Regions from separate parts of the Streptomyces sp. KLMMK genome, predicted to be linked through region 3. Evidence: riboswitches for the same ligand, from Rfam matches in the RefSeq annotation. Region 3 holds a riboswitch; each other region holds the start of a gene.
The links. A riboswitch is a leader RNA that binds a small molecule or an ion and turns the genes downstream of it on or off. The one in region 3 is predicted to bind cyclic di-AMP.
Positions count from the first base shown of each region.

Region 1 (7,164 bases), on a different contig from region 3:
TTCGACGCCGAGCTCGTCGACGAGCAGCCGCCGTGCCTCGGCGTAGGCGGCGAGCGCGTCGACCTGGCGGCCGCAGCGGTAGAGGGCGAGGACCAGCTGGGCGCGCAGCCGCTCGCGCAGCGGGTGCTCGGCGGTGAGCGAGGTGAGCTCGGGGACCAGCTCGGCGTGGCGGCCGAGGGTGAGGGCGCAGTCGAAGAGCCCCTCCTGCGCGGCCAGGCGCGCTTCGGAGAGCCGGTCCTGCTGGCGCTCGCAGTAGGGGCCGGAGAGACCGGCGAGCGCGGCGCCGTGCCAGAGGTCCAGTGCGGCGGTGTACGAGGCGTGGGCGGTGGCGGTGTCACCGGCGGCGTGGGCGGCGGAGGCCTCGGCGAGGAGGCGCTCGAAGACGAGTGCGTCGACGCGCTCGGGTGCCACGCGCAGAGCGTAGCCGCCGGCGACGGAGACGAGGACGGTGGCGGGGGTGCGGGCGGCGCGCCCGGGTTCGAGGAGGGTGCGCAGGCGGGAGGCGTAGGTGCGGACGGTGCCCAGGGCCTGGGGCGGTGCGGTCTCGCCCCAGAGGGCGTCGATGAGCTCGTCGCTGGAGACGGTGGCGCCGCCGCGCAGCAGGAGGACGGCGAGCATGGCGCGCTGCTGGCGCGCGCCCAGGTCCACGTGGTGACCGTCCGCCAGCGCGCGCACCGGGCCGAGCAGCTGGAAATGGAGCCGGTCTGCGGACGGCTCCGTTGTGTCCCGCATCTTTCCCCCGACCGTGCCCTGCCGGCTCTGCCCGGCGACAGATGGTGACAGTACCTCAGCGCCCGGCACGGGAGCAGAGGACGGGTGAGGGGCCGTTGATCGTCCGTTGATGGCGCCGTTACATACTGCAGGCACAGTTGTTCCCTGCGCATCACAGCGCGCCTGACACAGGAGTTTTCGATATGACCGCTGAGGACCCCAAGAGCACCGAGCAGGCCGGGGCCCCCGCCGAGCAGCCCGTCACGCCGTCCGAGGAGGCGCTCGCGTCCGAGCTGGACAAGCCGGTCGAGCACGTGGAGGGCACCGCGCCGCAGAAGCCGGGCGGCAGCGGCCCGATCCGTCCGACCCACACGACGGGGGCGCAGTAGCCGCAAGGCCGGGAAGGCCGGGCCGGGTTCCGCCGTGCGAACGGCGGGACCCGGCCTCCCCTTTGCGGTGCCCCGGCCGTTAGGACTGAGCAAAGAACGTACCGGCGCCGCTCCACGGGCGGCCCGCGGGGAGCGACTACCGGACAGGCGTGCCCCGCGGTGTCCGGTCACCGCACGGCGGCCGTCCAGGCCCGTCACTCCCGTTCAGGGGGGCGGCTTGCGGTGCCGCTGAGCCGCCGGGGGACTGCGGCCGGCGCCCTTCGCACGACCGAATGTCGCTCTTGAACTTCCGCTCGTCCTCTCGGGATACTCGCCCATATCCCGTACTTGACATGGACGCGACGATCTCCCATCGGCCTGTCGTGCACCGTGTCCTCACCGATGCGCATCACCCACGCGTCACGCACACGGGTCGCGCACGTGCGTCACGCACGCGCATCGCACCCGCACGTCCTCCACGCCCGGGCACCACCGTGCCGCCGGGCACTCCCCCACAGGAGGTCACGAGTGAAACGTTCCCGCATCTCCACGCGCTGTACGGCCACCGCCGGCGCGGCGATGGTCGCCCTGACGGCCGCGGCCCTGACGCTCCCCGGCGCGCACGCGGACTCGCCGGCACCCCGTCAGCTCTCCTCGCCGCAGGCCGCCGAGCTGGCTCAGCGGATATCCGCCGACCTCGGCGCGGACTCGGCCGGCTCGTACTACGACGCCGGGACCGGCAGGCTCGTCGTCGGCGTCCTCGACCAGGAGGCGGCGGCCAGGGCAAGGGCCGCCGGCGCCGAACCGAGGACCGTGCGCCACTCGGCCGCCGAGCTCGCCTCGGCCCTGCGGACGCTCAAGGCGGAGGCGAGCGTACCGGGCACGGCCTGGTCGGTGGATCCCCGCTCCAACAAGGTCGTCGTCACCGCCGACAGCACGGTCACGGGCGCCCGGCAGGACCGGCTGGACAAAGCCGTCGCACAGCTCGGCGACAAGGTCGCGGTCAGGAGAACGTCAGGGAAGTTCCGTCCGCTCATCGCGGGCGGCGACGCGATCTGGGGCAGCGGCGTGCGCTGCTCGCTGGGCTTCAACGTCACCAAGGGCGGCAAGCCGTACTTCCTCACGGCCGGGCACTGCGGCAACGCCTCGCGGACCTGGTCCGCGACCCAGGGCGGCGCCCAGATCGGCGTGGTCGAGAGCTCGTCCTTCCCCGGCCACGACTACGCGCTCGTCCGCTACACGTCCACCATCGCCCACCCGAGCGCGGTGGACCTCTACAACGGCGGCACGCAGAACATCGGCAAGGCCGGGGAAGCCGTCGTCGGCGAGAAGGTGCAGCGCAGCGGCAGCACCACCCGGGTGCACGGCGGCGAGGTCACGGCCCTCGACGTGACCGTCAACTACGAGGAGGGGGCGGTCGAGGGCATGATCGGCACCTCGGTCTGCGCCGAACCGGGCGACAGCGGCGGCGCCCTCTTCGACGGTGCCACCGCCCTCGGCCTCACCTCGGGCGGCAGCGGCGACTGCTCCGGCGGCGGGGAGACGTTCTTCCAGCCCGTACCGGCGGCGCTGCAGGCGTACGGGGCGCAGCTGCCCTGAGGCACCGCTCCAGGACGCGGCTGTGACGCACTCCTCCGGGGAAACCCTGCACGGGTTCCCCCGGAGGTCTCCGGGCCGGGGTTGGGTCGCCCCGGCCCGGTCGGTCGTCGCACCCCGGGCCGGACCGGGTGGTCCGGACGGTCAGTTGACCCGGCCGTACCAGACGCTGCCGGACCAGATCTTCTCCAGCCGGACCTTCGCGCCGGGCTTGGGCGAGTGCCAGATCTTGTTGCTACCCGCGTAGATCCCGACGTGGTAGACGTTGCTTCCCGAGTGGAAGAAGACCAGGTCGCCCGCCTGGCGGGAGCCGGCGGAGATGTGCCGGGTCTTGTTGTACTGCGCGGCCGCGGTGCGCGGCAGGGTCTTGCCGGCCTTCTTGAACGAGTAGAGCGTGAGGCCCGAGCAGTCGAACCGGTTGGGGCCGGCGGCGCCGTACTGGTAGGGGGAGCCCTGCTTGGAGGCCGCGACCTTCAGGGCGGTGGCGCCCGGAGTGGCGGCACTCGCCTCGGCCGACATTCCGGGGAGGAGCATCGACGCGGTCACGGTGGCCGCGGTGACCACGGAAGCGGCACCGGCGCGGGACATGAGTGTGGATATGCCAGGGAACGCAGACATGCCAAAACCCTTCGTCATCCGCCTGCGAAAGATGACCTGTCGGGTTCGGGCTGTCGAAGTTGCCCGGCCACCTGAAATGGCTTCACCCCAAGGACCACTGCCATCGTGGTCCGCCGTGCTCGGGTCTCCCGCTCCTGCCGATCCATTCGTTTCTGCTCCGCACCCGGTACGGCGGCAGGACTCGGCGTCCGCCCGGGTCGCCCGCCTCGGTGACGGGATCTTGTTGTTCGATGCACGATCCTGCATCACGGGCCGCCGGAATTCGGAGCCGAAAGGTGCTTCTGTGAACTTCTTCACTTCACGGCGATCCCTGGAACCGGGGTGTTACCCGGCATCACGGGTAACCGGTAATCCCCTTTATCAAAAGGGAGTTGAAGAACTGATTCGAGTCACCCCGGCGATGCACGAAAGACGAGGTGGCGGGGGCCGCGGCAGGGCGGCGGTAGGGCGTCTTTGCGTCAGAAGGCCGTGCCGGCGGGCTCCGTGCGGTTCGCTTCGCGAGCCCGAGGGTAGCCCTACGGCATGCTCACCCTAGGGATCGAGGAGGAGTATCTTCTGCTCGACCCGGCCACCGCACTGCCGGTACCCCTGGCCGACGAGGTCCGGGCGGCGGTCGACCTGGAACCGGTCGTGAACGAGCGGGAGATTCAGGCGGAGCTGTTGCAGGCCCAGGTGGAAGTTGCCACTCCGGTCTGCTCCGATCTCGCCGAGGCCAGCCGCCACCTGCTGCGGCTGCGCCATGCGGTGAGCTCCGCCGCCAAGCGGTCCGGCTGCCGGATCGCCGCCTGCGGTACGGCGCCGTGCTCGGGCCCCGAGCCCATCCCGGTCACCGGCAACCCGCGCTATCTGGCGATGCGGATCCGTGCCGCCCAGCTCGTGGACGAGCAGTTCGTCCACGGGATGCACGTCCATGTCGCCATCCCCGACCGCGAGATGGGCGTCGCGGTCCTCAACCGGGTCCGGCCCTGGCTGCCCGTGCTGGTCGCCATGGCGGGCAACTCCCCGCTGTGGAACGGCATCGACACCGGCTTCTCCAGCTGGCGGACCGTGGTCTACAGCCGCTGGCCGGTCAGCGGCCCGCCCCCGTACTTCGACGGCCTCGCGGACTACGAGGCCCGCATCCAGGCGCTGTTGACGGCCGGGGCGATCGAGGACCGGGGCCAGCTGTACTGGCAGGCACGGCTGTCGGACCGCTATCCCACCATCGAGGTGCGCTGCCTGGACGTCCAGCTGCGCGCCGACGACGCCGTCATGTTCGCGGGCATCGTCCGCGGGCTGGTCGCCACCGCCATCCGCGACGAGAAGGCCGGGCGGCCCCCCACGCCCTGCCTGCCGGAGCTGCTGGCCGCGGCGAACTGGCACGCCGCCCGGCACGGTCTCGACGGGGTCCTCGTGGACCCCGCGGGCCGGCGCCACGGCGCGGACGAGGTCGTCCGCAGCCTCCTCGCCCACATAGGGCGGTCGCTGGAGGAGTCGGGCGACACCCGGCAGGTGAGCTCGCTGGTCAACCGCCTGCTGCGGCGGGGCACCGGAGCGGACCGGCAGCGCCGGGCGCTGGCCACGGACGGGCTCAAGGCGGTGACGGAGCTGATCTCGGAACCGTAGCGGCAGGTCAGAAGTGCGGGTCCCCCGCGACCCGCCCGCCCAGGGCCCGGCCCGTGTCCGGGAGGTGTCGCCACCGCCTCGTCAGCAGCAGGGCCGCCAGGCCCAGGTAGACGTAGGTCAGCACCTCCCGGGCGTACTCGCCCGGAAGCGCGAACTGCACCGCGAAGAGGACGAGGAGGACGGCGGCCTCCCACCGCACGAAGCGCAGGTCCAGCAGGACGACGACGGCCAGGACGGTCTGCGCGGCCGTCAGGGCCACCTCGTCGACCTGACGGGTCACCAGCGGCAGGGCCGCCCCTCCCCCGCCGAGCGCGTGGGCGAGGGGCAGGCAGCCCACCAGCAGCGTCCACTGGTTGACCTTGCTCGACAGCAGCGCGCCCAGCCCGTCGCCGACCCGCATGCGCCAGGCGAAGACCACGGCGACGATCAGCTCCGGGGCCTCGGAGGCGAGCGGGGCGAGCCACTGGACCAGGACGAAGCGGTCGATGCCGAGCGAGGCGCCCGCCTCCACCAGTCCGAGCGCGAACGGCTCGGCGCAGGCGAAGACCACGGCCGCGGCGCCCGCGAAGAGCACGGCCGTCACGGTGCGCCGCCCGGCCCGCGGCAGCAGGGCCAGCCGCGCCGGGACGCCGACGAGCTCCTCCATCCCGCCCGCGCCGCACTTGGCGATCCGGTAGAGGTAGTAGCCGTACCAGGGGACGAGCACCACCGGTACGTACCAGCCGATCTCGCGGCTGAGCGGCATCACGAAAGCGAAGACGGCGGCCACCGCGAGGAAGGCGACGTCGATGCGGCGGTGCGGCTCCAGCACGATCGCGCCCGGAGTCGCGCCGCGGCGGCGCAGCGCCAGGGCGGCGGCGAGCGCGACGAGCGGCCAGCCGACGCCCACCAGCAGCCGGTTCGCGCCCGTCATGTTGGCCGCCGCGTAGGCGGCGTAGGAGGGGTCGGATCCGGCCGCGTAGGCGAAGTAGAGGTCGACGGCGTACTCGGGCAGCACGGCGATGAAGGCCAGCAGGGCCAGGGCGAGCGCCCCGGCCATGTCCACGCGGGCCGTCTCCGCGGCCCACATCAGCAGGAGCGCCGAGCAGAGCACCCCCAGGCCGAAGACGGCCACGGCCGGGCCGGGCGGCAGTCCGGCACCGCTCAGCCGCGCCACGACCGCGGGTGCGGCCCCGGCACAGGCCGCGGCGATCCGTGCAGCGCTCGCGGCGGCGGAGGGCGGCGCCGGGGCCGGGGCCTCGGCCGGGGCCGAGACCGTTACCGCAGGCTCACCCATGGCCGCTCCTTCCGCGTCGCATCCGTTCCTGCCGATCTACCAGCAGGAACGAGCAGTCCGGGGCGGACGGTCCGGAGGTGACGGACGGTGACGCCCGTTCGGCCCAACCGCCCGGGAATGGTGGACAGATATTCAGAAATACGGACAGGCCGGCTGCAGTCCTGGCGGAGCCTCGCCCACGACGAGACCCTCGCCGCGCTGGAGGCGACGTCCTCGCCGACCCGGCCGTCGGCCCGCTCTACGCCGCGGGCGGCCGGGCCGCGCGGGTTCCGTGGGGCGGCCGGATGGGCAGGGTGCTCTACGGGCCCGGGGGGATGACCGAGGGGAGAGAGGTGCCCGTGGGACGCATCGCTCGTATTACCGGCCGGGACGTCGTCATCGTCGGCGGCGGGGTCGCCGGGACCAGCGTGCTGCTGCAGCTGGTCCGCGCGCTCGCCGATCGCCGGCCGCCCCTGCCCGTCGCCTCCGTCCGCGTCGTGGACCCCCACCCGGCCGGCTGGGGCCTGGCCTTCGGGGACGACGACCCGCTGCTGCTGTGCAACACCGCGGCCGAGCTGAACTCGCTCCTCGCGGACCGGCCCGGCGACTTCGTCGAGCACCTGCGCGAACACGGCTGGACGGGCACCGCGAAGGACTGCGTCCCCCGCGCCCGGATGGCCGAGTACTGCGCCGACCGCTCCGCCGGGGCCCGCGAGCAGGCCGCGCGGACCGGCGTCGCCGTCGGGCACGTACGGGCGAGCGCGCGGAGCATCGGCGCCGGCGGCCCGGACGGCCACCGGGTGCGCCTCTCGACCGGCGAGGAGCTGCGCGCCGACGACGTCGTCGTCTGCACCGGCGTCCACCGCCCCCGCGTCCCGGACGGCTTCGCCGCCTTCGTCGGCCACCCCCGCTACCTCGACAGCCCCTATCCCGCGGCCCGGATCCGGGAGGGCCTGCGCCCGGGCTCGCGGGTGCTCGTCCTCGGCAGCCACCAGTCGGCGGCGGACGCGG
Region 1 is NZ_JBAMDC010000301.1:828-7,991, reverse strand. Features, by position in the region: partial or broken gene V7793_RS28880 (AfsR/SARP family transcriptional regulator) at 1-732, opposite strand, end outside; gene V7793_RS28875 (hypothetical protein) at 915-1,100, shown strand; gene V7793_RS28870 (S1 family peptidase) at 1,608-2,678, shown strand; gene V7793_RS28865 (C40 family peptidase) at 2,820-3,293, opposite strand; cyclic di-AMP (ydaO/yuaA leader) riboswitch at 3,298-3,460, opposite strand; gene V7793_RS28860 (carboxylate-amine ligase) at 3,816-4,898, shown strand; gene V7793_RS28855 (hypothetical protein) at 4,906-6,174, opposite strand; partial or broken gene V7793_RS28850 (FAD/NAD(P)-binding protein) at 6,513-7,164, shown strand, end outside.
Region 1: linked by a shared signal. The riboswitch ahead of V7793_RS28865 (C40 family peptidase) and the one ahead of V7793_RS25205 (M23 family metallopeptidase) in region 3 are both predicted to bind cyclic di-AMP.

Region 2 (7,896 bases), on a different contig from region 3:
TCTTCGTCTACGAGCTGTACGCGGACGAGGACGTCCTCGACCGGGCCGAGCGGCGCGTGCACGACCGGATCGGCGGCGGCATCGGCCCCGGCAGCGAGACCGAGGAGCTGCCGGCCTGGCTGGCGGAGGAGCTGCTGCTGGCCATGGGGCCGGTGCAGCCCCGCCGGGAGTACGTCTCCGACGGCTCGCCCGACCACGCCCGGCGGCTGCTGCGGCGCGCGGAGAACGAGGACGGGCCCGGCGAGGTGGTGCGCGAGCTGCTCCAGGGGGCGCTCGGCCACCACATCGCGCTGATCACCAAACCGCGCCGCCGGGGCCCCGGGCGCGACGCCACCTGGTGCCGCTTCTACGAGCACGCCTTCCTGCTGGAGGGCGGCGGCGAGCTCAGCCTGTGGGAGCTGGAGCACAACATGAACACCGACGGCCGCCTGGTCTGCGAGGTCTATCTGGACGAGGCGGAGGCCGAGGTGGCGGCTGACCGCCATGCCCGTTCCCAGGGCGTGGAGCTGTAGCGGCACCGGGCTGCCGCGGGGCTGCGCACCGTCGGCGGGCGGGTGAAACGGGGGCCGCCGACGTGTGCTACGCTTAACTGACGTTTCAGTTGTGGTACCCATGAACTCGTGTGCGCCTGACGGTTATGTGAACCGAAGGCGCATTTTTGTTTTTGCCGGTCTTTGTCCGGTGTGGGGCCCATTTGCATCCACTAAGGAGATAGACATGGCTACTGGCACCGTGAAGTGGTTCAACTCGGAAAAGGGCTTCGGCTTCATCGAGCAGGACGGCGGCGGTCCGGACGTCTTCGCCCACTACTCGAACATCGCCTCCAACGGCTTCCGTGAGCTGTTCGAGGGCCAGAAGGTTTCCTTCGACGTCACGCAGGGCCAGAAGGGCCTGCAGGCCGAGAACATCGTCGCCGCCTGACGATGATGCCCGCCCGGTCCGTCTGACGACGGCGCCGGGCTCTGCATGAAGCACCAGGCAATGGGGCCCGCACCTCGGGGTGCGGGCCCCATTGCTGCCCCTGCGCCGGCCGGCGCCCGCGTGCCGGCCGTCGTCCCGCACCAGCGCGCCCAGGCTTTTCCGCCGTCCGACCGTTCTTGTTCCGGACGGTCTCGCGATGCGAAGTCTCCCTTTCGGGCGTGCCACCCCCATTGAGGGAAGGTCCCACCCGTATGACTCGCTCCGCCCGCCCCGCCCGCCCCCGCGGACCCCAGCAGAACCGTGGTGCCCAGCAGAACCGCAGCTCCCAGCAGGGCGGCCGTTCCGGCGCCCAGTCGTCGCGCCGCAGGCCCGCCGCCCCCCAGGGCGACTTCGAGACCCCGGTCAGCACCACCCCGGCGCTGCCGCCGGTGGCGTCCTTCGCCGATCTGGACATGCCCGCCGGCCTGCTCTCCACGCTGACCCGCGAGGGCGTCACCGAGCCGTTCCCGATCCAGGCCGCGACGCTGCCCAACTCGCTCACCGGCCGTGACGTCCTCGGCCGCGGCCGCACCGGCTCCGGCAAGACCCTCGCGTTCGGCCTCGCCATGCTGGCCCGTACGGCCGGCCGCCGCGCCGAGCCCGGCCGCCCGCTCGCCCTCGTGCTCGTCCCCACCCGCGAGCTCGCGCAGCAGGTCACCGACTCGCTCGCCCCGTACGCCACCGCCGTGAACCTGCGGACGGCCACGGTCGTCGGCGGCATGTCCATCGGCCGGCAGGCCCAGACGCTCGCGCGCGGCGCCGAGGTGCTCGTCGCCACCCCCGGGCGGCTCGCGGACCTCATCCAGCGCGGTGACTGCAAGCTCGGCGACGTGCGGATCACGGTCCTGGACGAGGCCGACCAGATGGCCGACATGGGCTTCCTGCCGCAGGTCACCAAGCTGCTGGACCAGGTCGACCCCGAGGGGCAGCGGATGCTCTTCTCCGCGACCCTCGACCGCAACGTCGACCGGCTCGTCCGCCGCTTCCTCTCCGACCCGGTGACGCACTCCGTCGACGCGTCGGTGGGCGCGGTCGTCACGATGGACCACCACCTGCTGCACGTCTCCGAGACGGACAAGAAGGACACGGTCACCCGGATCGCCGCCCGCGACGGCCGCGTGATCATGTTCGTGGACACCAAGCGCGGCGCCGACCGCCTGGTGAAGAAGCTGCTGTCCGAGGGCGTGCGCGCCGCCGCCCTGCACGGCGGCAAGAGCCAGCCGCAGCGCAACCGCACCCTGGACCTCTTCCGTACGCAGGAGGTCACCGCGCTGATCGCCACGAACGTGGCCGCGCGCGGCATCCACATCGACGGTCTCGACCTCGTCGTGAACGTCGACCCGCCCATGGACCACAAGGACTACCTGCACCGCGGCGGCCGTACGGCCCGCGCGGGCGAGTCCGGCACGGTCGTCACGCTCGTGCTGCCCGAGCAGCGGCGCGAGATGAGCCGCATGATGGTCACGGCCAAGATCTCCCCGAACGTCGTGACGGTCGGCCCGCAGGATGAGGAGCTCGTCCGCATCACCGGTGCCCAGCAGCCCAGTGGCGTGCCCGTGGTCATCGCGCCGCCGGTGCCGGCCCAGTCGACGCCGCGGAAGCGGTCGGGCGGGGGCGGCGCGAGCGCCGGGTCCGCCGGTGGGGCTGCGGCTGCCGCCGGGTCGCGCGGCTCCCGGGGCACCCGTGGTTCGCGCGGCGGTCGTGGCGGTCGCGGCCGGGTGCGTACGGAGATGTCTTCCGGGGCGTCGTCCTCGTCGTCCTCGTCGTCTTCCTCGTCCTCGTCTTCGGCGTCCTACGGTGCCGGCGGTTCGGGCCGGGGCACGGGCGGCCGGGGTGCCGGCCGGGCGGCCGGTGGCGCTTCCGGTGCGGCTTCCGGCCGGGGTGCCGGCAGGAACGGCGCCGGCCGGGGCACCGGGGGCGCACGGGAGCGCCGCTCCTCGTAACCCGCTCTCCCGGGGGTGCTCGCCGGCCTGCCCGTCGGCCTGCCCGTCGGCGTGCTCGCCGGACTGCCCGCTGGGCGTACTCGCCGACTGCCCGCTGGGCGTGCTTGCCGGACTGCTCGCCGGGCCGTTCTCCCAGGGGCCTCCCTCCCCGGTTGGCCCAGCACCGTTCGCCCAACGACCTCCCGCCCGGAAGGGTGGGAGGTCGTTGACGTGCGGGACTGCCGGTCAGGAGAGAGTGCGGTGGGCAAGCGAGAGAGCCGTTCTGCCCGCCCTGTCTTCCGCCGTACGGCGCGCCGGGGCGTCCGCCGGGCCGTCCGCCGGGCCGTCCGCAGGCTCCCGGCCGTTCTGATCGTCGGCGCCGTCCTCTTCGGCCTCGGGGCGCCCGCGCACTACACGTGCGCCCCCTTCCTCTCCGCCGCGCCCCTCGTCGCGGCGCCGCTGCACACCCTCCGTGCCACGGTCACGGCCGCCCTGGCCGCCGTGGCGGTCGCGGTCGGCCTCGTGGTCTACCACCGGCCGTCCGACACCGGCGAGGCGCTGGCCGAGATCGCGACCATCGGCGCCGTCTCCCTGGTCGCGCTCGGCATCAACCGCATCGCCCGTCGCAGCGATCAGCAGCTCGCCTCCGCCCGGGGCATCGCGGAGGCGGCCCAGCGCGCCGTCCTGCCCGCGCCCCCGTCCCGGATCGGCGGCCTCCGCGTGGCCGCGCGCTACGTCGCCGCCCAGGCGGACGCCCGGATCGGCGGCGATCTGTACGCGGTCCAGGACACCCCGTACGGCGTACGCGTCATCGTCGGCGACGTCCGCGGCAAGGGCCTGGACGCGGTCGAGGCGGTAGCCGTGGTGATCGGCGCCTTCCGGGAGGCGGCCGAGCAGGAGCCCACGCTGGAGGGGCTCGCGGGGCGGCTGGAGCACGCGCTCCAGCGGGAGGGCGCACGGCGGGCGAACCTGCGGGCCGACTCCGTGGACCGGACCGAGGGCTTCACCACGGCCGTACTGGCGGAGCTGCCGCCGGGGGAGCCCGTCTTCCGGCTGCTGAACCGCGGCCACCCCTCACCGCTCCTGCTGCACGCGGACGGCCGCATCGGCGCGGCCGACCCCGCCGTCCCCGCGCTGCCCCTCGGCCTGGGCGAGCTGGGGGTGTGGCCGGACCGGGCGGAGGAGCGGGAGTTTCCCGCGGGATCGATGCTGCTGCTGATGACGGACGGGGTGACCGAGGCGAGGGATGCCGGCGGTACGTTCTACGACCCGCGGGCCGGGCTGACGGGCTGTCGGTTCAAGAACCCGGAGGCGCTGCTGGACGCCCTGATCGCGGACGTCGCGCGCCATTCGGAGGGTCAGGCTGCCGACGACATGGCCCTGTTGGCGATCCGGCGCGGCGAGCGGATCGAACAGCATTTCGTAGAAAGTATCGACAGGCTCCGTGGGCGCACATCCTGTGAAGACGTGCCCGAGGGCATCGGTGGATTCGGGCGTTCGGCTTGGAATCCACCCGGCATGTCTATTAACGTTCGATAACGGAGCGCGGTTGTCGCAACGCCGCAAGAGGCGCTGCGCCGTGCGCCTTCGCCGAATCCCGCGGGCACAGCACCACCTGATACACCGGCAAGTTCTGGGAACCGGGGAACCACCACCCTGGGGTGAATCGGGCCGCGCGCGGCCCGTAGGAGACCTTCCTGCTCCGAACCCGTCAGCTAACCCGGTAGGCGAGAAGGAAGGAAAGGAGTGCCTTCGTGGCATCCAACGAGCCTGCCGCGTACGAGCCTGTCGGGTATGAGCCTGTCGCGCCGTATGAGCCTGTCGGGTACGAGCCTGTCGCGCCGTATAGGCCTGCCCCGTATGAGCCCGCCGCGTACGAGCCCGCTGCATACGATCCGCCGCTGGTCCCGGCGTACGTACCTCCGTACGAGCCGGAGCCCGAGCCCCGGCCGGAGCTGCGGTACGAGTCGGACAGCGCTTACGACCCCGGGTCGCCGTACGCCCCCGCTTCCCACCGCCCCTCCGTCTACAACGCCTTCGGCACGGGCCGCGGCCGCCACCGCGTCGTGAAGCAGCGCGGCGGCACGATGGCCCGCAGCGGTGCGGTCCTCGGCGCGGGCGTCATCGCGGCGGTCGGCGCGGGCGGCATGGCGCACGCCCAGGAGCGCCCGGCGACGTCCATATCCATGCCCGACCTGGCCCAGCTGCCGGGAGTGGGCTCGTTCTTCGCGGGGAGCGCGGCGGGCTCGGTCGATTCCGCCGCCGCCGAATTCGCCGGCGAGGAAAGCGCATCGGCCGCGGTGGAGATGGCCGAGAGCGCGGCGGCGGCGGGTGAGGTGCTCCGGGCGAGAATCCTGGAGCAGGCCGACCACCAGCAGGGCGTGGCCGAGGCCGAGGCGCAGGCGGCCCAGGTGAAGCAGGCCGCGGAGACGCAGAAGAAGGCGGCGGAGCGGAAGGCGGCGGAGGCGGCGGCGCGGTCCGCGGAGGCGGCGAAGGAGCGGGTCGATACGCCTGAGACGCCCGAGGCGCCGGAGGCGCGGGCGGCGCGGGCGGCGGCTCCGGAGCAGCAGCAGGCGTCGAGGCAGCAGACGGCGAAGCAGCACGCACCGAAGCAGCAAGCACCGAGGCAGCAGGCGCCGAAGAAGCAGCGATCCGCCCAGGCTCCGGCTCCGGCTCCGGCTCCCGCCCCGGCGGCCCGCCACTCCGCCTCCGGCGGCTTCAAGCTCCCCCTGGCCTCGTACACCCTGACGGCCGGCTTCGGTCAGGCGGGGAACATGTGGTCCGCGAATCACACGGGGGAGGACTTCGCGGCCCCGACCGGCACGCCGGTGAGGGCGGTCGGCGGCGGCAGGATCGTTCAGGCCGGCTGGGCCGGGGCGTACGGCTACCGCATCGTCCTGAGGCTCGACGACGGTACGGAGCTGTGGTTCTGCCACCTGTCGTCGATGGTCGTCACCTCGGGGAAGGTCGCGCCGGGCCAGGTCATAGGCCGTGTCGGTGCGACGGGCAACGTCACGGGCCCGCACCTGCACCTGGAGGTCCGGCCGGGCGGGGGCGCGCCGATCGACCCGCTGGGGTGGCTGAGGAGCAGGGGCCTGCATCCGTAGCGGAGGCCGTAGCGCAGGCCGTAGCGGAATACCGGCCCCCGCAAGGACGCTGCAGGAGTACATGGCTGACATTCACAAGAAGATCGGCAATCTCTCCGTCCACCCGTTGGCGCTCGGCGGCAATGTCTTCGGGTGGACAGCGGACGAAGCGGAATCCTTTGCGGTCCTCGACGCGTACGCGGCGGCGGGCGGCAATTTCATCGACACCGCGGACGTCTACTCGGCCTGGGTTCCGGGCAACGAGGGCGGCGAGTCGGAGACCGTCATCGGCAATTGGTTCGCCTCGCGCGGCAACCGTGCCGACATCGTCCTCGCCACGAAGGTCGGCGCGGGCGTCCCGGAGCCGCGGGGCCTGCGCGCAGCGGTGATCAAGGCGGGTGTGGAGGAATCCCTCCGCCGCCTGCGCACCGACTACATCGACCTCTACTACACGCACTACGACGACCCGTCGGTGCCGGTGGAGGAGTTCATCACTGCTCTCGACGCGCTGGTGAAGGAGGGCAAGGTCCGCGAGATCGCGGCCTCGAACATCACCCCGGAGCGCCTGCAGGAGTCGCTGGAGTTCTCGGAGGCTGCGGGCCTGGCGAAGTACGTGGCGATCCAGCCCCACTACAACCTGGTCTCGCGCGACACCTACGAGGGCGACCTGGCGGCGGTGGCGGAGAAGCACGGCCTGGCGGCCGTCCCGTACTTCGCCCTGGCCAAGGGTTTCCTCACGGGCAAGTACCGCCCGGGCACGACGGTGGACAGCGCCCGGGCGGAGGGCGCCGCGGAGTACCTGCGAACGGACCGCGGCCGCCGCGTCCTGGCGGCCCTGGACGAGGTGGCCGCGGCCCACGGCGTCGAGCTCGCCACGGTCGCCCTGGCCTGGCTCGCGGCCCAGCACACGGTGGCGACCCCGCTGGCGAGCGCGCGCACGGTGCAGCAGCTGGCGCCGCTGCTGGCGATGGCGGACGTCAAGCTGACGGAGGCGGACCTGACCCTCCTGACGGAGGCGTCGGCGTAAGCGGGCCGTGGCGGGGCTTCGAGCGGAAAACCCCGCCCGAAGCCCTGCCGTCAATCTCTACCCACTGCTCAAGCCCGGCTCTCAGCCACCCAAGAGGCGAGCGCCACGGCCCCGGCCACCCCGAACACGGCCGGCCAGGCTCCGACCTTCTTGGCCAGCGGGTGCGACCCGGCGAACGCGGCAACGTACAGCCCGGTCAGCGCCGCAGCCTGGGGCGCCCCGACCTTCCCGGCCCACTGCCGAGCAGCCACCCCACCGGCCACGGCAAGCACAGCCCCACCAAGCGGCCGCTTCTTCGTCCACCGAGCAACGCCGTACCCACTGACAAGCCCACCGGCAGCCACCACAGCCGTAGGAACCTGAGCCATCCCACACCTCCGCATCAGCAAACCCAACGTTTTCGAGGCTACGCCGGGCCGCAGGAGCGATGGCGAGAGCCCCGTTTCCGCGCACGTAGCCGATGGTCAGCGCCGTGCACGTGCCAGAGCGCGCAACTGGGAGACGTGACTGCGGACGGCAGCCTGTACCTCGCCCAGCGGGTCCGGGGACGGCACGTCACCGCGGCAGGGGCGACACAGGCCGCCGGACAGGGCTTCGGGGCGGCCGGGGACGCCGCAGCCGGTGCACTCCATGACGCGGTGAGGCGCCGAGGCCACCCCGTACGGGACCTGGAGGCGCTCCGGCGGCAGCCTGTCGATGAGCCTCTTGCGGGTGAATGCCCCCGGGCAGTGGATGACGTCGGGAAGCCCGGTCGTGAGGATCCGCGCGAACTCCAGCGGTGTGACACCGCGCGCGAACCACTCGGCAGCGAGGCCTTCGAGGGCGGAACACTCGGCGGCGGAGAGCATCAGGCGGGAGTCGGAGCAGCCGAGCGTGGCCAGGGCGATGTAGGCGGGGGAAC
Region 2 is NZ_JBAMDC010000080.1:3,000-10,895, forward strand. Features, by position in the region: gene V7793_RS15070 (DUF6227 family protein) at 1-512, shown strand, start outside; gene V7793_RS15075 (cold-shock protein) at 718-921, shown strand; gene V7793_RS15080 (DEAD/DEAH box helicase) at 1,173-2,903, shown strand; gene V7793_RS15085 (PP2C family protein-serine/threonine phosphatase) at 3,144-4,421, shown strand; cyclic di-AMP (ydaO/yuaA leader) riboswitch at 4,497-4,627, shown strand; gene V7793_RS15090 (M23 family metallopeptidase) at 4,949-5,989, shown strand; gene V7793_RS15095 (aldo/keto reductase) at 6,051-6,995, shown strand; gene V7793_RS15100 (hypothetical protein) at 7,064-7,363, opposite strand; gene V7793_RS15105 (hypothetical protein) at 7,460-7,896, opposite strand, start outside.
Region 2: linked by a shared signal. The riboswitch ahead of V7793_RS15090 (M23 family metallopeptidase) and the one ahead of V7793_RS25205 (M23 family metallopeptidase) in region 3 are both predicted to bind cyclic di-AMP.

Region 3 (7,896 bases):
TGGCATTCCAGCGGTAACAGCCGGGCATTCCTTTGGCGGAAGTTCGGCCGGAGATGGTTCCTGCGGTAACACCGGACATAAATAGGCCCGCCCCGGGAACCCGGACCGGAACCGGGGATCAGGAGCCGGAGATCACCGTTCGCACGGCCGGACCCGCATTCCGCACGCGGGCCGCCGGCACGGTGCGGCGCAGCCGGAATTCCCCCGGCGACCGGTCCGCACGGGCCGCCGCGATGGCCCGGGCCCGCTCCGCGTCGCCGCGGGCGACGGCGTCCACGAGGGCGCCGAGCACCTCCCAGGTGTCGACGGGGCGCGCGGGCGGCTCCGCCGCGTACACCCAGGCGATCTTGAGCCGGAGCTGGGTGAGCAGGCCCGCGAGGCTCGGGCTGCCGGACGCCTGGGCGAGGGTCTCGTCGAACCAGTCCCCCAGCGGCCGCAGCTCGCCCGTACGCCCGCCACGGGCCCGCTCCTGGCCGAGCCGGACCAGACCGCGCAGCACCTTCAGGTGCGCCTCCGTACGGCGCTGTGCGGCGCGCGCGGCGCCCAGCGGCTCCAGCAGGGCGCGGACCTCCAGCAGATCGGCGGCCTCCTGCTCGGTCGGCTCCGCGACGCAGGCGCCCGCGTGCCGCCGGGTGGTCACGAACCCTTCCGAGGCCAGGGTGCGCAGCGCCTCGCGCACGGGCACGCGCGAAACGCCGTAGCGGCGCGCGAGGACTTCTTCGGTGAGCCTGCTGCCGGGCGGAAACGTGCCCGAAACAATGTCGTCACGGATCGCCGTGCACACGGCGTGCGCGGAAATGCGACGGCCGCTCTGATTTGCTGTGCCATCACCGTTCACGTACGGCCCCGCATGGGTGAACCTCCGCATAACCCCCGCGAAACGCGGCCGATTGACGCCTGTTCAGCGACTCTATTGCAGCCGTCCGCGATTTCCGACGGCGCATGTGAAGTCATCGATATGTTTTGGCCAACACGAGGATACGACGAAGACCCCGGCCGGTGGGCCGGGGCCTTCGTCAGGCGAATGTGCCGCGCGGGGGCGCGGGCAGGGGCGTCAGAGGTTGACGCCGTGCTCGCTGAGGTACGCGACCGGGTCGATGTCGGTGCCGTACGTGGCGCCGGTGCGGGCCTCGAAGTGCAGGTGCGGGCCGGTGACGTTGCCCGTGGCGCCGGAGAGGCCGATCTGCTGGCCGGCGGTAACCGACTGGCCGACGCTGACGTCGATGGACGAGAGGTGGCCGTACTGCGTGTAGGTGCCGTCGTTGTGCTTGATGACGACGTTGTTGCCGTAGGCGCCGCCCCAGCCGGCCTCGACGATGGTGCCCGCGCCCACGGCCTGGATCGAGGTGCCGGTCGCGGCGTGCATGTCGATGCCGGTGTGGCTGCCGGAGGACCACAGGCCGCTGGAGGCCTTGTAGGACGTGGAGACGTACGAGCCGGCGATCGGCGAGACGAAGGTGTTGAGGCGCTTGCGCTCCTGCTCGCGAGCGACGCGCTCCTGCTCCTTGCGCTCGGCCTCGGCCTTGCGCTTGGCCTCGTCCGCGGCCTTCTTGACGTCGGCCGCCTGCTGCTTGGCGGCGGTCTCGGCCTCGTGGACGGCGGTGTTCTCGGCCGCGGCGCTGGTCTGGACCTGGGCCTGCTCGCCGATGCGGCCGGCCGTGTCCTCGCCGATGACGACGGCCTGGGTCAGGCCGGTATCCTCGGTGGGGCGGTGAGTCTCGTCGGGAGAGGCGGCCATCGCCGGGGCGGCGAGGCCCGCGACGACACCGGTGGCGGCGAGGGTGGCTATGCCCGCCGCGTTCGCGCTGACGCGAACGGCGCGGCTCGGCTTGCGGTGCTTCCCGGTGGCACGAGTGAACGCCATTGGTGAGGCTGGTCCTTTCCTTCCCTCTCGCCTACCGGGTTAGCTGACGGGTTCGGAGCAGGAAGGTCTCCTACGGATCCCTCCGGAAAGGGGCCCGATTCACCCCAGGGACACTTGGGTCCCCGGCTCCCCTGGCTCGCGCCGTACGGGGACTCGGCGATGTCTGCCCGGGCCGCGGATGCGACGCACATCTGACGGACAGACGCTTTGACGCTAGACGCCGCCACTTTCGATCGGCAAACAGAAGCCCCATTTTGTGGCCCACGCCACAACACAGACGTGCAACCACTCCACTAAACCGGACATTTGGCAGGCACGCGTGCCTCAGGGGTGCGCGTGCCTGCCGGTTGACGGGCCGACCGGTGCGGCCGGCCCGCCGGGGCGTCAGCCCGTGATCACGGTCACTTCCCCGATACCGAGGGCCCGGACGGGCTCCTCGATCTGCGCGGCGTCACCGACCAGCACCGTCACCAGGCGGTCGACCGGGAAGGCGCTCACCACGGCGGCGGTGGCCTCCACCGTGCCCGTCGCGGCGAGGCGCTCGTACAGGTGCGCCTGGAAATCGTCCGGCAGGTGCTGCTCCACCTGGTCGGCGAGGGTGCCCGCGACGGCCGCCGCCGTCTCGTACTTCAGCGGGGCGACGCCGACGAGGTTCTGCACGGCGGAGTCGCGCTCCTCGTCCGTCAGGCCCCCGGCGGCGAGGGTGCGCAGGACGGTCCACAGGTCCTCCAGCGCGGGGCCGGTGGAGGCGGTGTCCACCGAGCCGCTGATGGCGAGCATGGCCGCGCCGGTGCCCTCCGGGGTGGACAGCAGCACCTGGCCGAAGGACCGCACGCCGTAGGTGTAGCCCTTCTCCTCGCGCAGGACGCGGTCCAGACGGGAGGTGAGGGTGCCGCCCAGGCAGTACGTGCCGACGCTCTGGGCGGGCCAGACCTGGCCGTGCCGGTCGGCGCCGATGCGGCCGATGAGGAGCTGCGTCTGGACCGCGCCGGGGCGGTCCACGATGACGACGCGGCCGGTGTCGTCCGCGGTGACCGGCTTGAGCGGGTACGGCTCGGCCGGGGAACCCGTCCAGGCGCCGAGGGAGTCGGCGAGGGCCTCGTCGAGGTCCACGCCGGTGAAGTCGCCGACGACCACGGCGGTCGTGGTGGCGGGGCGCACGTGGGCCTCGTAGAAGGCCCGCACGGAGGCGGCGTCGATGCGGGCGACCGTCTCCTCGGTGCCCTGACGCGGGCGGGACATCCGCGAGCCGGCCGGGAAGAGCTCCTTGGAGAGCGCCATGGCGGCCCGGCGGGCGGGGTTGGCCAGCTCGTGCGGGATCTCGTCCAGGCGGTTGCCCACCAGCCGCTCGACCTCGTGGTCGGGGAAGGCGGGGGCGCGCAGCGCGTCGGCCACGAGGCCGAGGGCCTTGCCGAGCCGGGAGGCGGGGACCTCCAGGGACAGGCGCACGCCGGGGTGGTCGGCGTGGGCGTCGAGGGTGGCGCCGCAGCGCTCCAGCTCGGCGGTGAACTCCTCGGCGGTGTGCTTGTCGGTGCCCTCCGACAGGGCGCGCGCCATGATGGTGGCGACGCCGTCGAGGCCCTCCGGCTCCGCGGCCAGGGGGGCCACCACATTGATGTCGACGGCGACGACCTGCTGGCCCGGGCGGTGGCAGCGCAGCACCGTCAGGCCGTTGGGGAGCGTGCCGCGCTCGGGGGCGGGGAAGGCCCAGGGGGCCGCGGTCCCGGGCTGGGGCTGGGGGTGGAAGTCCATGGAAGGCTGGGCGGTGTCAGCGGCCAGGGCGTCGCTCACTTGGCCGTCTCCTCTTCTGCTTCGGCGTTCTCGTCGGCGGCGGGGGCGGCCGGCTCGGTGGGCTCGTACACCAGCACGGCGCGGTTGTCGGGGCGCAGGCGGGCCTGGGCGACCTGCCGCACCTCCTCCGGCGTGATGTCCAGGACGCGCTGCACGGCGGTCAGGGCGAGCTGCGGGTCGCCGAACAGCACCGCGAAGCGGCACAGTTCGTCGGCGCGGCCGCTGACGGTGGAGAGCCGGTCCAGCCACTCGCGCTCCAGCTGGGCCTGGGCGCGCTCCATCTCCGCGGGCGTCGGGCCCTCGGCGGCGAAGCGGGCGAGCTCCTCGTCGACGGCGGCCTCGATGCCGGCCACCTCGGCGCCGCCGGACGCCTTGACGTCCAGCCAGCCCAGCGAGGGGGCGCCGGCGAGCCGCAGCAGGCCGAAGCCGGCGGCGACGGCGGAGCGGTCGTGGCGGACCAGGCGGTTGTGCAGGCGGGAGGACTCGCCGCCGCCGAGGACGGTGACGGCCAGGTCGGCGGCGTCGGCCTCGCGGGAGCCGTCCTGCGGGAGGCGGTAGGCGGCCATCATGGCGCGGGCCGGGACCTCCTCGCGGACGACCTGGCGCAGCTCCTCGCCGATGACGTCGGGCAGGCTGCCGTCGCGCGGGGGCTGCTTGCCGTCGTGCGCGGGGATCGAGCCGAAGTACTTCTCGATCCAGGCGAGGGTCTGCTCGGGGTCGATGTCGCCGACGACCGACAGGACGGCGTTGCCCGGGGCGTAGTAGGTGCGGAAGAAGGCGCGGGCGTCCTCCAGGGAGGCCGCGTCCAGGTCGGCCATGGAGCCGATCGGGGTGTGGTGGTACGGGTGGCCGTCCGGGAAGACCATGGCGGTCAGCCGCTCGAAGGCGGTGCCGTAGGGGACGTTGTCGTAGCGCTGGCGGCGCTCGTTCTTGACGACGTCGCGCTGGTTCTCCATCGACTCGTCGTCGAGGGCGGTGAGCAGGGAGCCCATCCGGTCGGCCTCGAGCCACAGGGCCAGCTCCAGCTGGTGCGCCGGCATGGTCTCGAAGTAGTTGGTGCGCTCGAAGCTGGTGGTGCCGTTGAGGGAGCCGCCGGCGCCCTGGACCAGCTCGAAATGGCCGTTCCCCTTGACCTGTGCCGAGCCCTGGAACATAAGGTGCTCGAAGAGGTGGGCGAGGCCTGTGCGGCCCTTGACCTCATGGCGCGAGCCGACGTCGTACCAGAGGCAGACGGCGGCGACCGGGGTCAGGTGGTCTTCGGAGAGCACCACCCGCAGGCCGTTGGCCAGGCGGTGCTCGGTCGCTGTGAGGCCGCCGGTACCGGCCTGTTGCGTGGCCGTGTGACCCATGGGCATGTACGTCCCTTCGATCGCTTGAAATCTCGCGCCGGTGCGCGATGACTCGCGTGATGAGCAGTGCTGTCACTGTATGCAAGCGCGCTGACATCCGGCGAAGTTCCCGGCGCGGTGCCCCCTTACGGACGGGTCGTGTCCGGTGTTGTCAGTGGCGCGGTCCACAATGGTCCGCGTCAGCACCCTGCCTCGGCAATCGATCGAAGGAGCCGCAGCCGCGATGGCCCGCCGCAGCACGAAGACCCCGCCGCCGGAGAACTTCGAGGAGCGCATCCTCGACATCGACGTCGTCGACGAGATGCAGGGTTCCTTCCTCGAGTACGCCTACTCCGTCATCTACTCCCGGGCCCTGCCCGACGCGCGCGACGGTCTCAAGCCGGTCCACCGCCGGATCCTCTACCAGATGAACGAGATGGGCCTGCGCCCCGATCGCGGCTACGTGAAGTGCGCCCGCGTCGTGGGCGAGGTGATGGGTAAGCTCCACCCCCACGGCGACGCCTCCATCTACGACGCCCTGGTGCGCATGGCGCAGCCGTTCTCCATGCGCGTGCCGCTGGTCGACGGCCACGGCAACTTCGGCTCCCTCGGCAATGACGACCCGCCCGCGGCGATGCGTTACACCGAGGCCCGGATGGCGTCGGCGACGTCCCTGATGACGGAGTCGATCGACGAGGACACCGTCGATTTCACGCCGAACTACGACGGCAGCGAGCGGGAGCCCGTGGCCCTGCCCGCCGCCTATCCCAACCTGCTGGTCAACGGCTCGTCCGGGATCGCGGTCGGCATGGCGACGAACATGCCGCCGCACAACCTCGGCGAGGTCGTCGCGGCCGCCCGGCACCTGATCAAGCACCCGGGCGCCGACCTCGACACGCTGATGAAGTTCATCCCCGGCCCGGACCTGCCCACGGGCGGCCGCATCGTCGGCCTCGGCGGCGTGCGCGACGCCTACGAGACGGGCCGCGGCACGTTCAAGATCCGCGCCACCGTCTCCGTGGAGACCGTGACGGCCCGCCGCAAGGGCCTGGTCGTCACCGAGCTGCCCTTCACCGTCGGCCCCGAGAAGGTCGTCTCCAAGATCAAGGACCTGGTCGGCTCGAAGAAGCTCCAGGGCATCGCCGACGTCAAGGACCTCACCGACCGCGCCCACGGCCTGCGCCTGGTCATCGAGATCAAGAACGGCTTCAACCCTGAGGCCGTTCTGGAGCAGCTCTACAAGCTCACGCCGATGGAGGAGTCCTTCGGCATCAACAACGTCGCCCTGGTCGACGGCCAGCCGCTGACGCTCGGCCTCAAGGAGCTCCTGGAGGTCTACGTCGACCACCGCTTCGAGGTGGTGCGGCGGCGCAGCGAGTTCCGGCGCGGCAAGCGGCGCGACCGGCTGCACCTGGTCGAGGGCCTGCTGGTGGCCCTGCTCGACATCGACGAGGTCATCAGGATCATTCGATCGAGTGAGAACGCAGCGCAGGCCAAGGAGGCCCTCATCGCGCGCTTCTCCCTCTCCGAGGTGCAGACGCAGTACATCCTCGACACCCCGCTGCGCCGCCTGACGAAGTTCGACCGCATCGAGCTGGAGGGGGAGCGCGACAAGCTCACCGAGGAGATCGAGGAGCTGACGCGGATCCTGGAGTCCGACGCGGAGCTGCGCAAGATGGTCTCGGGCGAACTGGCCGACGTGGCGAAGAAGTTCGGCACCGACCGCCGGACGGTCCTGCTGGAGTCCGCCGGCGCCCCGGCGTCGGCGGTCCCGCTGCAGGTCGCCGACGACCCGTGCCGCGTGCTGATGTCCTCCACCGGCCTGCTGGCCCGTACGGCCACCGGCGAGCCCTTCCCGCCCGCCGCGGGCGAGGCCAAGCGCGTCAAGCACGACGTGATCGCCTCGGCGGTGCCGGCGACGGCCCTGGGCGAGGTGGGCGCGGTGACGTCGGCCGGACGCCTGCTGCGGATGCGGGTGATCGACCTGCCGCAGTTGCCGGAGACGGCGGCGGCGCCCAGCCTGGCGGGCGGCGCACCGGTGCCGGAGTTCCTCTCCCTGGCGGACGGCGAGACGGTTGTCTGTCTCACCACGCTGGACGAGTCCTCGCCGGGGCTCGCGATCGGCACGGAGCAGGGCGTCGTCAAGCGCGTGGTCCCCGACTATCCGGCCAACAAGGACGAGCTGGAGGTCATCTCCCTCAAGGACGGCGACCGCATCGTCGGCGCCGCCGAGCTGCGGACGGGCGAGGAGGACCTCGTCTTCATCACCGACGACGCCCAGCTGCTGCGCTATCCGGCCTCGCAGGTGCGGCCGCAGGGCCGGCCCGCGGGCGGCATGGCGGGCGTCAAGCTCGCCGCGGACGCGAAGGTGATCTCCTTCACGGCCATCGACCCGGCGGCCGACGCGGTGGTGTTCACCCAGGCCGGGGCGCGGGGCACCCTGCTGGGGGCCTCGGAGGGCACGGCGAAGCTGACCCCCTTCGACCAGTACCCGCGCAAGGGCCGGGCGACGGGCGGTGTGCGCTGCCAGCGCTTCCTCAAGGGCGAGGACTGCCTCGTCATGGCCTGGGCGGGTGCCGCGCCGGCGCGGGCGGCGGATGCGAAGGGCGCCCCGGTGGAGCTGCCGGAGGCCGACCCGCGGCGCGACGGCTCGGGCGCTCCCCTGGCGAAGCCGGTGAAGGCGCTGGCGGGCCCGGTGTAACCGGGCCCGGAGGGCGGGGGCGCCGCGGGCGCCCCCGTCAGCCCTGTGCGTACCGCAGGACGCCCCACATGCTGTTCTCCTCCGCCGGCGGCTCCCCCGCGGTCACGCGGCAGCGGTCCAGCCCGGCCCGCAGGGCCGCCGTGTCGACTCCCCTGCCGATCAGTACGAGCTGGGTGAGCCGTTCCTCGGCCCGTGCCCACGAGGAGCGGTAG
Region 3 is NZ_JBAMDC010000220.1:31-7,926, forward strand. Features, by position in the region: gene V7793_RS25200 (GntR family transcriptional regulator) at 119-784, opposite strand; gene V7793_RS25205 (M23 family metallopeptidase) at 1,055-1,864, opposite strand; cyclic di-AMP (ydaO/yuaA leader) riboswitch at 1,878-2,033, opposite strand; gene V7793_RS25210 (M16 family metallopeptidase) at 2,249-3,616, opposite strand; gene V7793_RS25215 (M16 family metallopeptidase) at 3,652-5,004, opposite strand; gene V7793_RS25220 (DNA gyrase/topoisomerase IV subunit A) at 5,228-7,684, shown strand; gene V7793_RS25225 (CobW family GTP-binding protein) at 7,722-7,896, opposite strand, start outside.

Region 4 (5,532 bases), on a different contig from region 3:
AAGAGGAAGTAACGCTGGGCCATCGGCAGTTCCGCCGCCGGCCGGGGTTCGATCACTTCGCCGTCGACGGTGACCGTGAACGTGTCGGGGTCGACCTCCACCCTCGGCCGGGCGTCGTTGTTGCGCATGTCCGCCTTGGTGACGCCGCGCGTGGACCGTATGGGGACGAACCGCTTGCCGAGGCCGAGGCGTTCGGGGAGGCCGTCGTCCATGGCCCACTGGGTGACGAAGTTGAGGGAGTTGGCGGCCGGGGCGCGGCCGTGGGCCCCGAACATGGGGCGCGGCAGGACCGGCTGCGGGGTGGGGATGGAGGCGTTGGCGTCGCCCATCTGCGCGTAGGCGATCTGGCCGCCCTTGATGACGAGCTGCGGCCGCACGCCGAAGAAGGCGGGGTCCCACAGCACGAGGTCCGCGAGCTTGCCGGGCTCCACGGAGCCGATCTCGTGGTCGAGGCCCTGCGCGACGGCCGGGTTGATGGTGTATTTGGCGACGTAGCGCCGGGCCCGTGCATTGTCGGCCGGGCCGTCGCCGGGCAGGGCGCCGCGGCGTCTCTTCATCACGTGCGCGGTCTGCCAGGTGCGCAGCACGACCTCCCCGATGCGGCCCATCGCCTGGGAGTCGGAGGAGATGATCGAGATCGCTCCGAGGTCGTGCAGGACGTCCTCGGCGGCGATGGTGCCCGGCCGGATGCGGGACTCGGCGAAGGCGAGGTCTTCGGGGACGCCCGGGTTGAGGTGGTGACAGACCATCAGCATGTCGAGGTGCTCGTCGACGGTGTTGACGGTGTGCGGCCGGGTGGGGTTGGTGGAGCTGGGCAGGACGTTGGCCTCGGAGACGACGGTGATGATGTCGGGTGCATGCCCGCCGCCCGCGCCTTCGGTGTGGTAGGCGTGGATGGACCGGCCGGCGATGGCGGCGAGGGTGTCGCCGACGAAGCCGGCCTCGTTGAGGGTGTCGGTGTGGATGGCGAGCTGGGCCCCGCTCTCCTCGCACACGGCCAGGCAGGCGTCGATGACGGCGGGGGTCGCCCCCCAGTCCTCGTGGATCTTGAAGCCGACGGCGCCGGCCCGCAGCTGGGCGCGCATCGAGTCGTACGAGACGGTGTTGCCCTTGCCCAGCAGGCCGACGTTGACGGGGTAGCCCTCCATGGCCTCGAACATCCGGGCGAGGTGCCAGGCTCCGGGGGTGATGGTGGTGGCCTTGCTGCCCTCGGCCGGCCCGGTGCCGCCGCCGAGCAGGGTGGTGACTCCCGAGGCGAGAGCCTCGTCCGCGGCCTGCGGGCAGATGAAATGGACGTGGGCGTCGACGGCCCCGGCGGTGAGGATCTTGCCGTTGCCGGCGATGACCTCGGTCTCGGGTCCGATGACGAGGTCGGGGTGGACGCCGTCCATGGTGTCGGGGTTGCCGGCCTTGCCGACGCCGGTGATCCGGCCGTCGCGGATGCCGATGTCGGCCTTGACGACGCCCCAGTGGTCGAGGACGAGGGCCCCGGTGATGACGGTGTCGGGGGCCCCGTCCGCCCGGGTCGCGCGGGACTGGCCCATGGACTCGCGGATGACCTTGCCGCCGCCGAAGACGGCCTCGTCGCCGGCGTGCCCGGGCCCGCCGCTGCGGTCCTCCTCGATCTCGACGACGAGGTCGGTGTCGGCGAGGCGGACGCGGTCGCCGGCGGTCGGCCCGTAGAGGCCGGCGTAGGCGACGCGGCTGAGTTCAGTCATCGAGCGGTCCCCCGCACTCGCCGCGCAGGCCCTCGACGATGCGCTTGCCGCCGATGGGGACGAGGTCGACCTGGAGGGGGATGCCCGGCTCGAAGCGGACGGCGGTGCCGGCGGCGATGTCGAGGCGCTTGCCGCGGGCCGCCGCACGGTCGAAGTCGAGGCCGGGGTTGGCCTCGGCGAAGTGGTAGTGCGAGCCGACCTGCACCGGGCGGTCGGCGGCGTTGAGCACGGTGAGCCGGGTGCGGTGCAGTCCCTGGTTGAGGGCCACGGGCTCGGCGGCGTACAGGATTTCTCCGGGGATCATCGCGGGTCCTCCCCGTCAGCAGATCGGTTCGTGAACGGTGACGAGCTTGGTGCCGTCGGGGAAGGTGGCCTCGACCTGGACGTCGTGGAGCATCTCGGGGATGCCCTCCATGACGTCGTCGCGGGTGAGCACCCCGCGCCCGGAGGACATCAGCTCGGCGACGGTGCGGCCGTCCCGGGCGCCTTCGAGGACGTGGACCGTGATCAGGGCCACCGCCTCGGGGTGGTTGAGGAGCAGGCCGCGGGCCTTGCGCTTGGCGGCCACGTCGGCGGCCACGTGCAGGAGCAGTCGTTCCTGCTCGCGCGGGGAGAGTTGCATGCGTCCCACCTCACTGTCGTCCCAGGTGTCCCGGATGGACGCACCGGGACGCTACCCGAGTTCAACACGGTGTTGACCTGGGGTTCTTCGGCCGGTGGCCAGTGATTGCAGATTAGGGCGCAACCTTTTCCAACGCGTTAACTGACTCTTTGCGATGCCATGGCCACGGGCCCGGGCGCCGTCTGTCGTCTGCACCTACTGGATCTTCTGGGCCGGATCATGGCCGCCCGTCCGCACGACACGTACGGCCGGCTACGGGCGGCGCAGACCATGGTCGTCGCGGTGGTACGACGGCGCCGCGGCTCGCACGCCCGTACGGAACGGGTGAACGGAAGGTGCGAGCGGGTCATGCCGACGCGGACGATACGGGTCCCCGGCGCAGAGCGCCGGGGGCGAAGGGATCTCCGCGCCATGTGCGCCGGAGGGCCGGGGGTCCGCACCCGAATAAACCCCGGTCCCCTCCATGAAGGATCACGGCGTAGACGGGGCGCGGTGATCGATTTGGCGCGGACGGCCGGATTGCCCCCGGGCCGGTACGAACCGCCGCAGGCCAGCGGCTCAGCCGGCTTGGGCGCACACCATCAAATCGCCCCGCGTCCACCGGAATTGCCCAGAAGTGATCAGGCTCACATACCCCTGGTTCCGCTCGGAATCGGCACGGCGGCTGCGCCAAGATCCCTTCGACGACAAGACCCCGCCACCCAGGCGGGGCGGTCCCGGCGGACGCCGAACCCTGCCGCCGCCGGGATGCCGGGTCGACTTGAGTGCAACGGCAGGGATGGAGGACCCAAGAGTGGTGGGACGACCAAGAGTAGTGCGGTCGGCCCTTGGGGTGAAGCCGTTGACAGCGGCCGGGCAACCTTCGCCTGCCCGAACCCGACAGGTCATCCTTCACAGGCGGCTGACGAAGGGTTAGCGCATGGGCGCGCACAAACGTCCGTCAAAGCTGTCCAGGGCCGGTGCGGCATCGGCCCTCACTCTCGCCGCCGTCGGAGCCACCGTGCTGGTTCCGGGCGGCGCGGCAGAGGCGGAGGCGTCTACCGTCTCCACCCAGGCACTGCGGATCGCGGCCTCGAAGCAGGGCTCCCCGTATCAGTGGGGGGCGACCGGACCCTCCCGGTTCGACTGCTCGGGCCTGACGCTCTACTCCTTCAAGCGGGCCGGGAAGTCCCTGCCCCGCACCGCCGCCCAGCAGTACAACAGCACCCACCACATCCCCCGCTCCGCACGCGAACGCGGCGACCTCGTCTTCTTCGTCTCCGGGCGCGGGATCTACCACGTGGGGATATACAACGGGGACGGCCGCATCTGGCACGCACCCAAGACGGGCGCGGTCGTCCGTCTGGAGCGGATCTGGACCAACAGCGTCCTCTACGGCCGGGTCGGCTGACCCGGCGTCACCGGCCCGCCCGGAGACCCCGGAAGGGCCGGTGACACCCACTCCCCGCACCTCCCCGCACGAGGGCCCGAAGAGGCCCGAGGCCCCCCGCACCCGGGTGCGGGGGGCCAGGCCGGCCGGAGGGGAGTTCAGCGCTCGGCGCTGACCGGCGCGGTCCAGGGGAGGGAGATCCACACCGTCTTGCCGCCGTCGGAGGTCGGCGTGCAGAACAGCCGCCCCCCGTGCTCCGCGGTGAGACAGCGGATGATCACCATGCCGCGGCCGTTGTCCTGCTGGACCGCGGCGGGCAGCCGCCGGGGGAAGCGCGGGTGGCTGTCCGTGACGCCGATGCGCAGCTGCTGATCACGGTCGAGGCGGACGTCCACGGTGAAGGTGGGCGACTGACCCCGGGTGTGCTGCACGGCGTTGGTCGCGAGCTCGGAGACGATCAGGCGCACGGTCTCCGAGGTGTCCGTCCCGCCCGGAAGCCCCCAGTCCGCCAGCACCTCCGCGACGTAGCGGCGCGCCGTGGAGACCGAGGCGGGGGCGCTCGGCAGCGTGACGGTGGCTTCTTGGTGGTCTGCCATGGCGGTGGCCCTTTCAGCCGAGGTCCCGCCGAGACCGGACTCCGGTGCGTGCCACGGAAAACCGGGAAGCGTGCCGTAAGTCGTGGGGGGCATGAGCGGCCTCGGACGGCTCTGCGCGACAGACTGCCACTGATAACGCCTGTGATGGGAGCGATCCCCCGAGATATGCATATATCTGTCGCCCGAAGCAGTGAACTCTACAACGAGCGACCGGATTCACACGGCACACTGGGCTATTGACACTGACGTATGACAACGACAGTGACCCAGGGGAGGGCCAATGCGGTACGGACCGGCGGTACGCCGCCGCAAGCTGGGTGCGGAGCTGCGCCGCCAGCGCGAACTGGCCGGGCTGACGAGCCTGGAGGCCGCGCGTGCGGTGGGCTGGCACCAGTCGAAGGTCAGCCGGATCGAGACGGGCAGCAGTGGCGTGAAACCGGCGGACGTGGCCCGGCTGCTGGACGCCTACGGGGTCACCGACGCCGAGCTGCGCGCGCTGCTGGGGGCGCTGTGCGGTGCGGGGTCCCCCGAACCGGGCGAGGGTGCGGGAGCCCGGCGCGGCTGGTGGTACGCCTACCGGGACCGGCTGCCGCCCGCCTATCTCGACTTCATCAGCCTGGAGTCGGAGGCCTCGCGGTTAAGCACCCTGGAGACCACCGTGGTGCCCGGCCTGCTGCAGACGCCGGACTACGCCCGCGCCGTGACCCGCGCGGCCCTCGGCGACCCCGCGCCGGAGCAGGTCGAGGAGCTGGTGCGGGTGCGCCTGGCGCGCCAGGCGGTGCTCCGGGGCGAGCAGCCGCTGGAGGTGTGCGCCGTGCTGGACGAGGCCGTGCTGCGCCATGAGGTCGGCGGCCCGGAGGTCATGGCCGGGCAGTTGCGGCACCTGGTGGAGACGGGATCGCTGGGGCACGTGCGACTGCATGTCCTGCCCTTCTCCAGCGGCGGCCATATGGGCATCACCGGGCCTTTTGTTATTTTCTCATTTCCGCGCATTGCTGATCTGGATGTGGTTGTTCTCGACCACTTGACGAGTAGCCTCTACCTGGAGCGGAAAGAAGACCTCCGGGCGTACGGCGCGGCCTTCACGACACTGCGCGCACACGCCCTCTCGCACGAGAAATCGCTGGAATTCATCGCCGGGATCAACGACGGCGCGTAAGGAGGCACCATGTCCGCAATGCCTCGGTACGTACCCCACCGTTCCACCCCTGCAGCGCTTTCCCTGCT
Region 4 is NZ_JBAMDC010000386.1:122-5,653, forward strand. Features, by position in the region: gene V7793_RS31710 (urease subunit alpha) at 1-1,718, opposite strand, end outside; gene V7793_RS31715 (urease subunit beta) at 1,711-2,022, opposite strand; gene V7793_RS31720 (urease subunit gamma) at 2,038-2,340, opposite strand; cyclic di-AMP (ydaO/yuaA leader) riboswitch at 3,071-3,255, shown strand; gene V7793_RS31725 (C40 family peptidase) at 3,260-3,730, shown strand; gene V7793_RS31730 (ATP-binding protein) at 3,868-4,305, opposite strand; gene V7793_RS31735 (helix-turn-helix domain-containing protein) at 4,586-5,464, shown strand; gene V7793_RS31740 (DUF397 domain-containing protein) at 5,474-5,532, shown strand, end outside.
Region 4: linked by a shared signal. The riboswitch ahead of V7793_RS31725 (C40 family peptidase) and the one ahead of V7793_RS25205 (M23 family metallopeptidase) in region 3 are both predicted to bind cyclic di-AMP.